Regions from separate parts of the Comamonas sp. MYb396 genome, predicted to be linked through region 1. Evidence: predicted binding sites of a transcription regulator. Region 1 holds the regulator's gene; each other region holds the start of a gene.
The links. Region 1 encodes LexA, which represses DNA repair genes until DNA is damaged. Its sites were predicted from a motif close to ACTGTATNNNNATACAGT; they were not measured.
Positions count from the first base shown of each region.

Region 2: the regulator LexA is predicted to act here: its motif matches at 1,920-1,937, upstream of WH265_RS16085 (VRR-NUC domain-containing protein).
Region 3: the regulator LexA is predicted to act here: its motif matches at 2,531-2,548, upstream of imuA (translesion DNA synthesis-associated protein ImuA).

Region 1 is NZ_JBBGYU010000004.1:184,446-188,437, reverse strand. It holds gene adk (adenylate kinase) at 1-114, shown strand, start outside; gene WH265_RS11130 (asparaginase) at 211-1,236, opposite strand; gene lexA (transcriptional repressor LexA) at 1,351-2,067, shown strand; gene WH265_RS11120 (hypothetical protein) at 2,212-2,802, shown strand; gene WH265_RS11115 (FMN-dependent NADH-azoreductase) at 3,197-3,832, opposite strand; gene WH265_RS11110 (NmrA family transcriptional regulator) at 3,891-3,992, opposite strand, start outside.
Region 2 is NZ_JBBGYU010000006.1:337,267-341,258, forward strand. It holds gene WH265_RS16070 (superoxide dismutase) at 13-639, opposite strand; gene WH265_RS16075 (hypothetical protein) at 696-1,190, opposite strand; gene WH265_RS16080 (DUF2325 domain-containing protein) at 1,187-1,672, opposite strand; gene WH265_RS16085 (VRR-NUC domain-containing protein) at 1,974-3,779, shown strand; gene WH265_RS16090 (ATP-dependent DNA helicase) at 3,776-3,992, shown strand, end outside.
Region 3 is NZ_JBBGYU010000005.1:306,744-310,735, reverse strand. It holds gene WH265_RS13965 (hypothetical protein) at 51-179, opposite strand; gene WH265_RS13960 (hypothetical protein) at 397-636, shown strand; gene WH265_RS13955 (hypothetical protein) at 666-1,346, opposite strand; gene WH265_RS13950 (MlaD family protein) at 1,343-2,386, opposite strand; gene imuA (translesion DNA synthesis-associated protein ImuA) at 2,557-3,372, shown strand; gene WH265_RS13940 (Y-family DNA polymerase) at 3,290-3,992, shown strand, end outside.

The DNA of each region.
Region 1 (3,992 bases):
TACAGCAGCTGGGCCGCACAAGACCCAGCCGCCGCTCCCAAGTACCGCGCCATCAGCGGCATGGGCTCGGTCGAAGAGATCACGCAACGCGCCATTGCCGCGCTGCAGGCCTGATAAGTCGCTCGGACTTATCCGCACCGCCACTGTCTTGCGACAGTGGCTTTTTTATGCCTGTCCCCGTCATCAGCAAGCAGGCCTTCGGTACCTGCGCTAACCCTTGGCTTGGGTCTGTGCCTGCACCAGCGCCAGCTGCAAACTCACCCGGCATTTGTAGGGCGTCAAGGCCACCGCCAAGTCTTTTTGCAGATCGGCCACCCCGGGCAACACCGCATCGCTGATCACGCCATCGCTGCAGCGGCTGCTGCGCCATACCGGCAAACCTTGCTGGCGTGCACGCACCATGGCCTCCAGCAGCACCTGATGCACGGTGCCATTACCGGTGGTCGCCACCACCAGGCCGTCGATGCCCTGGGCCTGCAGGGCGTCCACCAGCCCGGGGCGCATACCGGCATGGCTGGTAACGATCTCCACCCAGGGCCAGGGCGCGCTGGCGGGGGCAGGCAAGGCGGCCAGCCAGGCGCTGCCGGTGTAGTCGCCCGCCACATCTTCAGCTTGCGGCGCATAGCCCTGGCGCAGGCGCACGGTCATGCCATCCACCCAGCCCAAGGGGCCCTGCTCGCCCGATGAAAAGGCCAGCAAGCGGTGCGGGTGCAGCTTTTGCAGCCAGCGCGCGCTGTGCAGCTCGCCGCCGCCCGTCACGGCCACCACCTCCCGCAGCAGAGGTTGGCCATCCGCATCCAGCGCCGCTGCGGCGGCCACGGCATCCTTGAGGTTTTGCGGGCCATCGGGCATCAGCGCATTGGCCGGGCGCATGGCGCAGGTCAGCACCACGGGCTTGGCCAGGCGTCCTAAAACGCAGTGCAGGAACCAGGCCGTCTCTTCGAGCGTATCGGTTCCGTGGGTGATAACAACAGCGCGCACGGTCTCATCGCGCATGGCCGCATCGCAGCGCTTGAGCAGTGCATGCCAGACCTCGTCGTTCATGTCCTTGCTATCAATTTGCGCTATCTGCACCGCATCCAGCGGGCCTGCCGCAGCTGTCTCGATGCCGCTCACACCCGCCAGCAAGGCCGCAATGGACAGCTGGGCTGCGCGGTATTGGCCGGGTTTCTCGGCATCATCGGCCATGCCGGCAATGGTGCCGCCGGTGCCGATGATCAAAATTTTTGGCTGCAAGGCTTGCCTCCTGCAAAAAACTGGTTAAAAATACAGGTACTGGATTGATATACAGGTGTTGGGATGCACAGTGGCTTTGCTTCTGCCCGGCACCGCAGATCACACGGAGATCTTATGCGAGACCATCCCAAACTGACCGCGCGCCAACAAGAAATTCTGGACCTGATCCAGACCGCCATTTCGCGCACCGGCGCCCCGCCAACGCGCGCCGAGATTGCCAGCAAGCTGGGCTTCAAATCGGCCAATTCGGCAGAAGACCACCTCAAGGCGCTGGCCCGCAAGGGCGTGATCGAGCTGGTCAGCGGCACCTCCCGGGGGATTCGCCTGCAAAGCGATACCGTGCGCTCCATCAATGCCGCTCGCGGCACGCGCTTCTCCTCACCGCTGGCAGGCGTGTCCAATGCCACCGCCGGCCTCGGCCGCGTGGTGCAAGAGCTCGCCCAGCTGGCCCTGCCGCTGATCGGCCGCGTCTCGGCCGGCTCGCCCATCCTGGCGCAAGAGCATGTCGACCAAACCTATACCGTGGAGGGCGGCCTGTTCCAGCAGCAGCCCGATTACCTGCTCAAGGTGCGCGGTATGTCGATGCGCGATGTCGGCATCATCGATGGCGATCTGCTGGCCGTCAAAGCCACGCGCGAGGCCCGCAACGGCCAGATCATTGTGGCGCGCCTGGGCGATGACGTCACCGTCAAGCGCCTGCAGCGCACCAAGGACGGCATTGAGTTGCTGGCCGAAAACCCGGATTACCTGCCCATCATCGTGCAGCCCGGCGAGCCCTTTGAGATCGAAGGCATTGCCGTGGGCCTGATCCGCAACACGATGCTGAACTAGGCCTAGCGGCCCTTCCGGCCACTTCGGCCCTCCCTTTTCTGCGCAACCCCAGGTAGCGGGCGTTGTGGGCTCTTGGCCCACAGCCCTGGGGGATGCGCTCGCCCTGCGCAATCCTGCTGTTACCCGTATACCAAGGAGTCTCCTATGCTTGTAGCAGATGCATTGTGCGCGCTTGCGCCCTTTTCCCTCGTCGCTGGCCTGCCCTGGTTCCAGTCCATCCAGCGTGCCATTGTGCGCAGCAACCGCCGCCGACCCGGCCATGGCGCCGCCAATGACGGCCAGCTCGCCGCCCAGGTGCACTGCTTTGCCACCGCGTCCTCTGCCGCTGTACAGCGTGGCGCCGCCCAGCAGCTGAGCTTGCTCGATGGCCAGGGCCTGAACATGTCCGGCGTGGATACGTCCCGCGTGGACACGTCCGGCATGGAAAAGCCCCACGCAGACTCCCCTGCCGATGAGGCCCCCGCACAGCGCCCCATTGACCGCATCCGCCTGCCGCGCAAACCCGCTGCGCGCCGCCGCCTCTCGGTAGGCGCACAGTCCCACACCCGCCCCTTCCTGTCAGTGCAGCGCTGCAGCGCCCAGGCCGCCAACGATGCCCCCATCAAGATGTACTGGGCCCAACCGGCCAGCCTGCACCGCCAAAAGGGTATGCGCTGGGCCATGTCGGGCAGCATGGCCGATATCTGTGCCGAGCTCGAACGCCTGGAACGGCTGGAACATCTGCACGCGGTCTAAGCCGGTGCCCAGGCGGGCATCAAGTCTGGCCGCCAGCATGCGTTGAACGCTGCAAACAGAGCCAGGCGGGCCAAGGGTTTGGGCATGGGGCTCGGCATTCCTGACGCGCCACCATGCCGCAGGCGGCCCGATGTGCCAGTTGGTGCGGCCGGCCAGGTGCGGCCGGCTAGGTGCGGCCGGCTAGACAACGGCCTACCGGAGGGATTCCAGAACGGCGCTGAGAAATTCCGGGCAATATGCAGGGCGGTTGCAACAGCGGCTCAGAGCTGCCCAGCCAGCAGCATCCCTTCCTGCCGCTCAGACCAGGCCATGGTGACACAAGGCCCGCGTGCTCGGCAGCCCGCGCTGCCAGCCATCGCTGTCTGCTGCCCACTTGCGCCAGCCTCTTGTCCTGTCAGCGCGCAGCAGCCAAAGCCTCCAGCGCCTGCTGCTTGAATGGGGCCAGTTGCTCGCGCAACGCATCTCTTGCGCCATCCAGCGCAGCAGCCACCGCGTCAGGCCCAAACACCAGGCCTTGCAGCAACACAAAATGCACATTGCGGATGCCAATGGAGGCCAGCGCATAGCGCAGATAGGGCGTCAAAAAGTCTTCCTGCTTGGCCCGGGGCCCCGTATGGAAGCCGCCGGAACTCACCAATACCAAGCTAGGACGGTCCTTCATCAAACCAATCTTGCCTTCGGGCGTGGATGCAAAGCTGCGGTGGATACGGATCACATGGTCCAGCCAGAGCTTGAGCGTGGCCGGCACCGCAAAGTTGTGCATGGGGGTCAGAATCATCAGCAGATCGCTGTCTTCCAGCTCCTTGATCAGCGTTTCCGACCAGGCCAGCGCGGGTGCATCTGCGCTTGCATTGGCGGTGATCGCCAACGCGTAGTCGCGGCTGATCGGCGGTATCGGTGTGGCCACCAGATCACGTTCCAGCAGCGGATGCTGCGCTAGGCCCAGCTCGCCCAGCATATCGGCCGCCAGTTGGTAGCCATGGCTGGCCTGGCCATGGGGGCCACAGTTCAAGAGCAAGGTACGGGTCATCAGTCGTCCAATCGTTTGAAAATAATCACACCCCGGTGTCCAGCCAATGCCTGGGGCATCAAGCCGCCCTGCATTTGCAGACCCAGGCCGCCAGCGTGGTCCGTCCCAGGCGAGCGGGTCCCGTGGGCAGCAAGCTGTCACCGTCCAGCAACGCCCCCCG
Region 2 (3,992 bases), on a different contig from region 1:
GAAGGGAGTGACTTACTTGCCCAGCGCTGCGGCGTACTTGCGGGCAACGACGCCCCAGTCCACCACATTGTAGAAAGCGGCAATGTATTCAGGGCGGCGGTTTTGGTACTTCAGGTAGTAAGCGTGCTCCCACACATCCAGGCCCAGGATGGGGGTGTTGCCCGAGCCAATGCCCTTCATCAGTGGCGAATCCTGGTTGGCGCTGCTCTCCACCGCCAGCTTGCCTTCAGGCGTCACAGTCAGCCAGGCCCAGCCGCTGCCAAAACGGCTCAGTGCCGCCTTGGTGAAGGCGTCCTTGAAGGCCTCAAAACCACCCAGGTCGGCATCGATGGCCTTGGCCACATCGCCTTGGGGCAGGCCGCCGCCGCTGGGCGACATCACTTCCCAGAACAGGCTGTGGTTGGCATGGCCGCCGCCGTTGTTGCGCACGGGCAGGCGCAGCTTCTCGGGCAGCGATTCCACCTGGGCCACCAGCGCTTCGACGGACAGGTTGGCAAACTCCGTGCCTTCAACCGCAGCGTTGAGGTTGTTCACATAGGTCTGGTGGTGCTTGCTGTAGTGGATCTCCATCGTCTGGGCGTCAATGTTGGGCTCCAGGGCATCGTAGGCATAGGCCAGCTTGGGCAGGGTATAGGACATATCGTGTGTCAGTTGTTGAGTGGAGAACAGGGAGGTCAATGCCGGTGCGGCGGCTGTCAGTGCAGCAGCGTGCCCGGCGGCGGGTTGCCCGAAGGCATGGGAACGCTGTGGGCCTGCCGCTCCATCGCATCCTCGCGCTCGCGGGCGGCGCAGCGGTTGTGGTGCTCGGTCAATGCAGCAAAGGTGTGGTGCAGGTGCTTGCAGGCGGCCGATCGCAGGTCGGCGCTGGCATGGTCGTCACGCGTCAAGGCCAAGAGCTGGTGGTGGGCGCAGTTGATGCACTCGCCCGCCGATATTGGCTGGCTCAAGGTGTTGAAGCAGTCGGCCAGGTTCAGGTGCGCGACCACAAAGGCGGCCAGGCGGTCATCGGCGCAGACGCCGGCCGGCGCATCGTGGAACAGCTGGTGCGCCACGCGCAGCGCATGCTCATGCCAGGCCAGCGCCTGCTCGGGGCGGTTGTCGCGGCTGGCTTCCACGCCGGTCTGGGTCAGGCGCTCCCATTCGCGCAGCAGCAGCGGACCCGATACGGAGGACGGAAAACGCGAGCTCATGGCAGCTCCTTGGCGGGCACGCTGGCCGCCGTCATCACCCAGGCGTGCGAGGCCTTGGCAGTTTCTGTGGGGACAAAGGCCTGGGGGTCTTCCAGCAGGCAGGTGCTGCCCAGGCGCTTGCACTGGTCGTGGTCGCGCCAGTACCCGCCGTGGCTGATGCAGCCGGTCTGGCAGATCACCAGGTTGGTGGCATGCTGGCCCAGCTCTTGCAGATAGGCATCGGGTGGCGGCGGGGGCACGGCGGCCACTTCCATCGTCGCGGCCGGGTCCACACAGCGGCGCACGGCCGTGACGGCCGCGCGGTTGGCGATGGCCGACAGGTGCACCAGGCGGTCCTCGCGCTCCCAGATGAGGGCGCTGTCGCGCATGATGACCTGGGCCCGCAGCTGGGTGACCTGGGCGCGCAGCGCCTCGACTTCCGCGCGCAGTGCATCGACCTGGGCCGTGCAGCGCGCTTGCAGTGCAGCATAGTGGCGCAGCATCACACCGTGCTCCTGCACCAACGGATGGATGTCACTGTCTGGGTTTGGCACGGTTGGCTCGCCTCCACGGGATAAACGGAAAACACTTTGCTCGGCATCAAGGCAGCGTCAAATAAAAACATAATAAATGAGAATCGTTTCTATTCGCAAACTCATTTGTATATAGCCTGCCTGCAAGCAGTGGAATAGTGCTATCGGCTGCGCGAGCCTGACGGCCAGAAGGGGACATGGCGGCAAAGTTAAAATAGCTGTATAAAAATACAGATAAGCTATCACTCACCTTCACCGCATCCGACCCCCCATGCTGGCCCCCCACCGCTACTACTACCTGCACAACTTCGAGCGCGCGCTGCAGTGGCTGGGGCAGCGCTATGGCGATGTGCTCGATGCGCAGGAGCAGCAGTTTTTGGCGGACTTTGCCCAAGCCCCCATGCCGTCGCAGGCGCTGATGGTGCGCATGCTGATGCGGCGCGGGCCCTGGTTCCGCGCGGACAAGCTGGTCTACGAAGAGATCCCCGATGTGCATGCCGCCGCACAGCCCTTGCTGGCGCTGGGCTGGATCGATGCCGATGCCGACATGGCGCTGGCCGAGCTGTTTGCGCTGCACACCAAGCCCGAGCTGCTGCAGATATTTGCCAACGCTGGCTTGGCGCGCACGCTGCGCAAGGCGGAGATGCTGGCCCAACTGGTTCAGCAGTCTGATCCAGGTACCGAGCAAGAAGCCCAAGAGCAGCTGCAGCCCTACCGCCGCTGGCACCCGCATGCCGAGCATGCTGCCTGGCGCGTCACCGTCGGCGAACTGGCCGAGGGCCTGCGCCTGATGTTCTTTGGCAATCTGCACCAGGACTGGTCGGAGTTTGTGCTGGCCGACCTGGGCATCTTCAAATACGAGACGGTGGCCTTTGATGCGCAGTCGCGTGCCTTCCAGACCCGTGCCGATGTGCAGGGCTACCGCCAGCTGCAGCAGTGGCGCCAGGCGGTGGATGAGGACGAGGACGAGGACCGCCAGGCCTTGATGGACGCGCTGGCCGCCTGGCGCAGTGCCAACCCCTGGCTGCAGCAGCGCCATGCCAAGGTGCTGCTGCGCCTGGGCCAGGCCTGCGAGCGCAGCCAAAGCTGGGCGCTGGCCGAGCAGGCCTATGCCGCCAGCCGTTATCCGGGCGCACGCCACCGCCGCATGCGCGTGCTCGAACGCATGGAGCGCTTTGACGAGGCCCTGGCCTTGGCCAGCGCCGCCGCGCAGCAGCCCGAGAGCGATGAAGAAAGCCAGCGCCTGGCCCGCATGCTGCCGCGCCTGCGCCGCCACCTGGGCCAGCGCAGCGCCAGCCGCCGCGCGCTCAAACCCGAGGTGGCCCAGCTGCGCGAGGATGTGGCGCTGGAGCGCGTGCTGCGCATGCCACGCATGCCGCAGGGTCTGGCGGCGATGGATGCGCTGAGCGATGCCGCAGCGTTGGAGGCCGCCTTGCGCGCTGGCGAGGCGATGAACACCGCCGAGGCCACCGAAGGCCTGCGCCTGATGCCGGTGGAATACGCCTTGCGCGACCACTGGCACCGCGACGACGCGCCAGTGTTTTATGTCGAGAACGCGCTCGTCAACTCGCTGTTTGGCCTGCTGTGCTGGCCGGCGATTTTTGCGCCATTGCCAGGGGCGTTTTTTCATCCGTTCCAGGCGGGGCCGGCTGATGTCTATGCGCCCGATTTTGTTGCGCGGCGTGCGGCGCTGTTTGAGGCTTGCCTGGCGGCCTTGGACGACGGCAGCTACGCCGAGGTAATCCGTCAGCGCTTTGCCGACAAGGCCGGGCTGCAGTCGCCCTTTGTGTTTTGGGGCACGTTGACGGAGGCGCTGCTGGACCATGCGCTGGCCTGCATACCAGCGGCCCACCTCCAACTGCTGTTCCAGCGCCTGCTCGGCAATCTGCAGGCCAACCGCACGGGCTTTCCGGACCTGGTGCGCTTTTGGCCGCAAGAGCGGCGCTACCAGCTGGTGGAGGTCAAAGGCCCGGGCGACAAGCTGCAAGACAACCAGATCCGCTGGCTGGAATACTGCGCCGCCCATGGCATACCGGTGGGAGTCTGCCATGTGCAGTGGCGCGAGGCGGACGCATGAGCTACACCGTGGCGGTGCGCGCCTTGTGCGAGTTCACCGCCCGCGAGGGGGATCTGGATTTGCGCTTTACGCCGGCGCCATCGGCATTGGAAGGCATCGAAGGCCATGGCCTGGTGCGCGCCCGCCGGGGCGCGGGCTATGAGTCGGAGTTGCGCCTGGCAGGCCGCTTTGATGACCTGCAGGTGCGCGGCCGCGCCGATGGCTTTGACCCGG
Region 3 (3,992 bases), on a different contig from region 1:
GATCTCCTGGGGTGCTGCGTTGAGGCGGGGTGGCGTGGGATGGAGGGGCCTTACTGCGATGGATCACCATCGGCAGGCGGGCCGCCGCCACCGGGCTGGGGCTTCTTGGGGGTGGTGGGGACTGGCTTTTGCGCTTGTGGCGTGGCCAGCGCAAGGTGTGCAGGGGGCAGATGGGGCATGGGGTCCTCCGAGGGCTGAGTCAATGCTTTCAGCCTAGCCCTGGCGCAAGGCGCTGCCTGTCAGAAAAACGCTTTGCTGCCGCTTGTTCCGCTTTACACAGGGCGTAACGGCGATGCGCGTACCTTTGCGCGCTCCCCAGGCCTACACAGCGCAGCGATGGCGCTTGCAACACTGGGCTTTTGCATGCGCTGCCTATGCCGCAGCAGGAGAACGACCATGCCCCAGCCCTACGACCCCAGCCAATCGCATACCCAGCCCCCTATCCCCGGCCAGCCCCAGCCGGCGCCTGGTGAGCCGGGCACGTATGAGCCCAGCCCTTTGCATCCCTACCCGGGCAACCCGCAGCATCCCTATCCGAGCGAGCCGGTGCACCCCTACCCAGGCAACCCCGAGCACCCCTATCCGGGCACGCAGCCAGAGCCCGCGCCCGATACGGCGACCGGTCAATCGGTGTGAGTGGATGCAGCGCTTGAGCGGCTGCAGGCTTATTTCTGCGTTGCCTGCAAGAGATCCAGGCGGCGCTGCACCTGGTCGGCCAGCGCCGTATCGCCCAGCTCCCGCGCCAGGCGCTGCTGGTTGATCAGCCAGGCCATCACAGCGCGGCGCCAGCCCTGGGCCGAGGCGGTATCCACCGCCTGGGTGACGACCGCCATCGGCAACGGCCCGCGCACCGCCAGCACGCCGGCAGCAACCAGGCGCGAGAGCGGGTCCTCTATCGCAGCCAGCGCAGCGGCTGCCTGCGCAGGCGCCAGGGGCGCCACCGCCTGCTGGGCCTTGGGCAGCAAGGCCACATCGCCGGCAGCCAACTGGCCCTGCAGATAGCGCGCATAGACCTGCTCGGCATCGGCGGCATCCTGGGCCACCGCTTCAAAACCTGTGCAAGGGGCGGCATCCAAGGCGGCCACCTGCGCGGCGCAGCGCGCCAGCTCCAATCGGGCCAGCAGATCAGGCCGTGCGGTGCGGCTGACCTCATCGCGCGCACGCCGCCATTCGGCATCCGCCACCCGGCTGTTGCCCGACAGGTAGGCATCGGTCGCGCGTTCGGCAGCGCCTTGTTCGTTGATCGCCCAGTCGGGCGCCTTTTTGCTGCTGGCGCAGCCGCCCAGCACAGCGGCGGCCAGCAGTGCGGCGGCCAGGCGGGTGGTGATGGCAATAGCTGCGCTCATGGCAGTCGCACCTCGGCATCTTTTTTGGCAAACGGCCATTTGCGGTTCAGCTCGGTCAGCATGCCTTCCACCTTGCGCAGGTTCGCCTCTACATCGGCGCGCAAATCGCCCAGCTGGTTGGTCGCATCCTTGGCATTGGCACCCACGGCCTGGGCCTCCACCAGCACCGCATCCACCTTCTTCAAGCTGCCGCGCACATCGCCCAGCACGGCATTGAGCTGCTGCACCGTGGCGCGCACTTCGGGCATCACGCCATCGGCCCCGAAGACCTGCTTGTCGGCATTCTTGGCCAGGCCATCGAGCCGCGCCAGCAGCTGGTTGGTGCGGTCCAGCGTCTGCGATATCTTGCGCGCCTCGGCGTCGCCGCCCATCACCACGCCCAGCGCGCCGCTGGGGCCGTTGAGCTTGGTGCTCAGGTCACGCAGTTGCTCCAGGGTGCCGCCCAAGGCCGAGCCGGCCGAGGTCATCATGTTCAGGTTCTCCAGCAGCTGGCGGGCATTGCTCATCAGCTGCGGCAGCTCGGCCGTCGCATCACCCGAGAGCACCGCGCGCACGGCGCCGTCCTCCAGCTGCGGGTCATCCAGAATGCCCGAGTAGGCCTTGATCGTCGTGCCGCCCACCAGGCCCTTGACCAGGGTGAACACGCTGCTGCTGCGCAGCCAGTGCGCGTCTTTCTCGGGCACATCCACATGGATGCGCACCGTGCCATCAGGCGCCAGCTCGATCTTGCTGACCTTGCCGATCGCAAAACCGGAGAAGGTCATGTCCAGGCCGATGGAGACGCCCTCGGAGTCATCGGCCGTCAGGATCAGCGACTGCTTGGGCTCAAATACGCCGCGCGCATACATCAGATAAAAGGCCGAGCCCAGGATCAGCAGCAAGGTAAACAGCAGCAATGCCCCGGCCTTGCGCTCCAGATGCGGCACCGGCGCCAGGCCGTCCACCGCCACACCATCGACCACGGCCGCACGCCGCGCAGAGGCGGCAGAAGACGGCGGCGCAGGGCGGTCGGCAGAGTCGTGGGGTTCTGGTATTTGCATGTACCGCGATCTTACCCGGGCTGGCTGCCAGCTTCAAAACAAAGCTGCAATGGGTTGTTTTCAAAGGCAGACACTCACTTTCCGGCCCAGTCGCTCCGCATGTGCCCGCCCGCTGTTACACATAAGCCAGGCACAAGCTCTTATACTGTACATATATACAGTTATTTGCCATGCCTCTACTCGATGCCCTGTCCCTGCCGCCCACGGTGGCCGCCCAGCTCTGGCGCGGCGACCACCTGGTGCGCGCGCCGATGGCGGGCGTCCCCACCGGCTGGGATGCGCTCGATGCCCAGCTGCCTGGCAGGGGCTGGCCCAGCCAGTGCCTGACGGAGGTGCTGCAGCCCCAGGCCGGCACCCTGGAGTGGCGCCTGACCGGCAAGGCCCTGCAGCAGTGCCCGCCGCACAAACCCGTCATCGCACTGGGCCCGCCGCTGCCGCCCCATGCCAGCGGGCTGGCGCAGAGCGGCCTGGCGCCTGGGCAGCTGGTCTGGATCCATGGCAGCCGCCCGCAAGACCAGCTCTGGGCGCTGGAGCAGCTGCTCCGGGCCAATGCCGCCGCCGCACTGCTGGCCTGGCTGCCGCAGGTGCAGCCCGAGCAGATTCGCCGCCTGCAGATCAGCGCCCAGCAGTTTGAAGGCCTGGTGTTTGTGTTCCGGCCCGAGAGCAGCCGGCACCAGGCCTCGGCCGCGCCGTTGCGCCTCTTGGTGCGCAGCAGCCAGCCCTGGTCGCTGCAGCTGGAGCTGCTCAAACGCCGGGGCCCTGTGCACGAGGGCACGCTGGAGCTGCCCGCCGTGCCGCCCAGCCTGCAAGCCGTGCTGCCCACCCGCCTGTGGCCCGGCACCGTGCCGCAGCCAGCCACCCTTCCTTCCACCACCTCGACCCGAGCCATCCTCTTGCCAGACCATGACAGCGATCTGGGCCGCTCTGCTGCCCCAACTCCCCCGCCCCGCCGCCAGCGCGCGCCCCAGTCCAGCCTGCAGCACTGAGGCCACCCCAGCCGCGCCCGCCACGCCCACGGCCCAGATGCAAGGCCTGGCACTGTGGGCGCAGCAGTTCACGCCGCGCCTGGCCTGCGTGCCCTCGGACAGTGTGTTTGGCGATGCGCTGGTGCTGGAGCTCTCGGCCAGCGAGCGCCTGTTTGGCGGGCGCCAGCAGCTGGCCCGGCGCCTGCTGCGCGAGAGCCGGCAGCTGGGCGTGCAAGCCATCAGCTGGGCCCCCACCAGCCTGGCTGCCATTGCGCTGGCGCGCTGCGGCATCCGCCACGGCATGGGCCAGCCGCTGCCCCAGGTGCTGGCGCCCCTGCCCTTGCAGGCCATCGATGCGGTGGCCCGCCATGCCGAGCTGCTGAGCCAGCTGGGCTGCCAGAGCCTGGGCGCCGTGCATGCGCTGCCCCGGGGCGCACTGGCCCGGCGCATGGATACGGGCATCTTGAAAGCCCTCGACCAGGCCCATGGCCTGCTGCCCGACCGCTACCCCTGGATCCAGCTGCCCGCCCGCTTTGATGCCCGGCTGGAGCTGCCCATGCGCATCGACCAGGCCGATGCGCTGATGCATGGCGCGCGCCACCTGCTGCTGCAGCTGTGCGGCTGGCTGGCGGCGCAGCGGG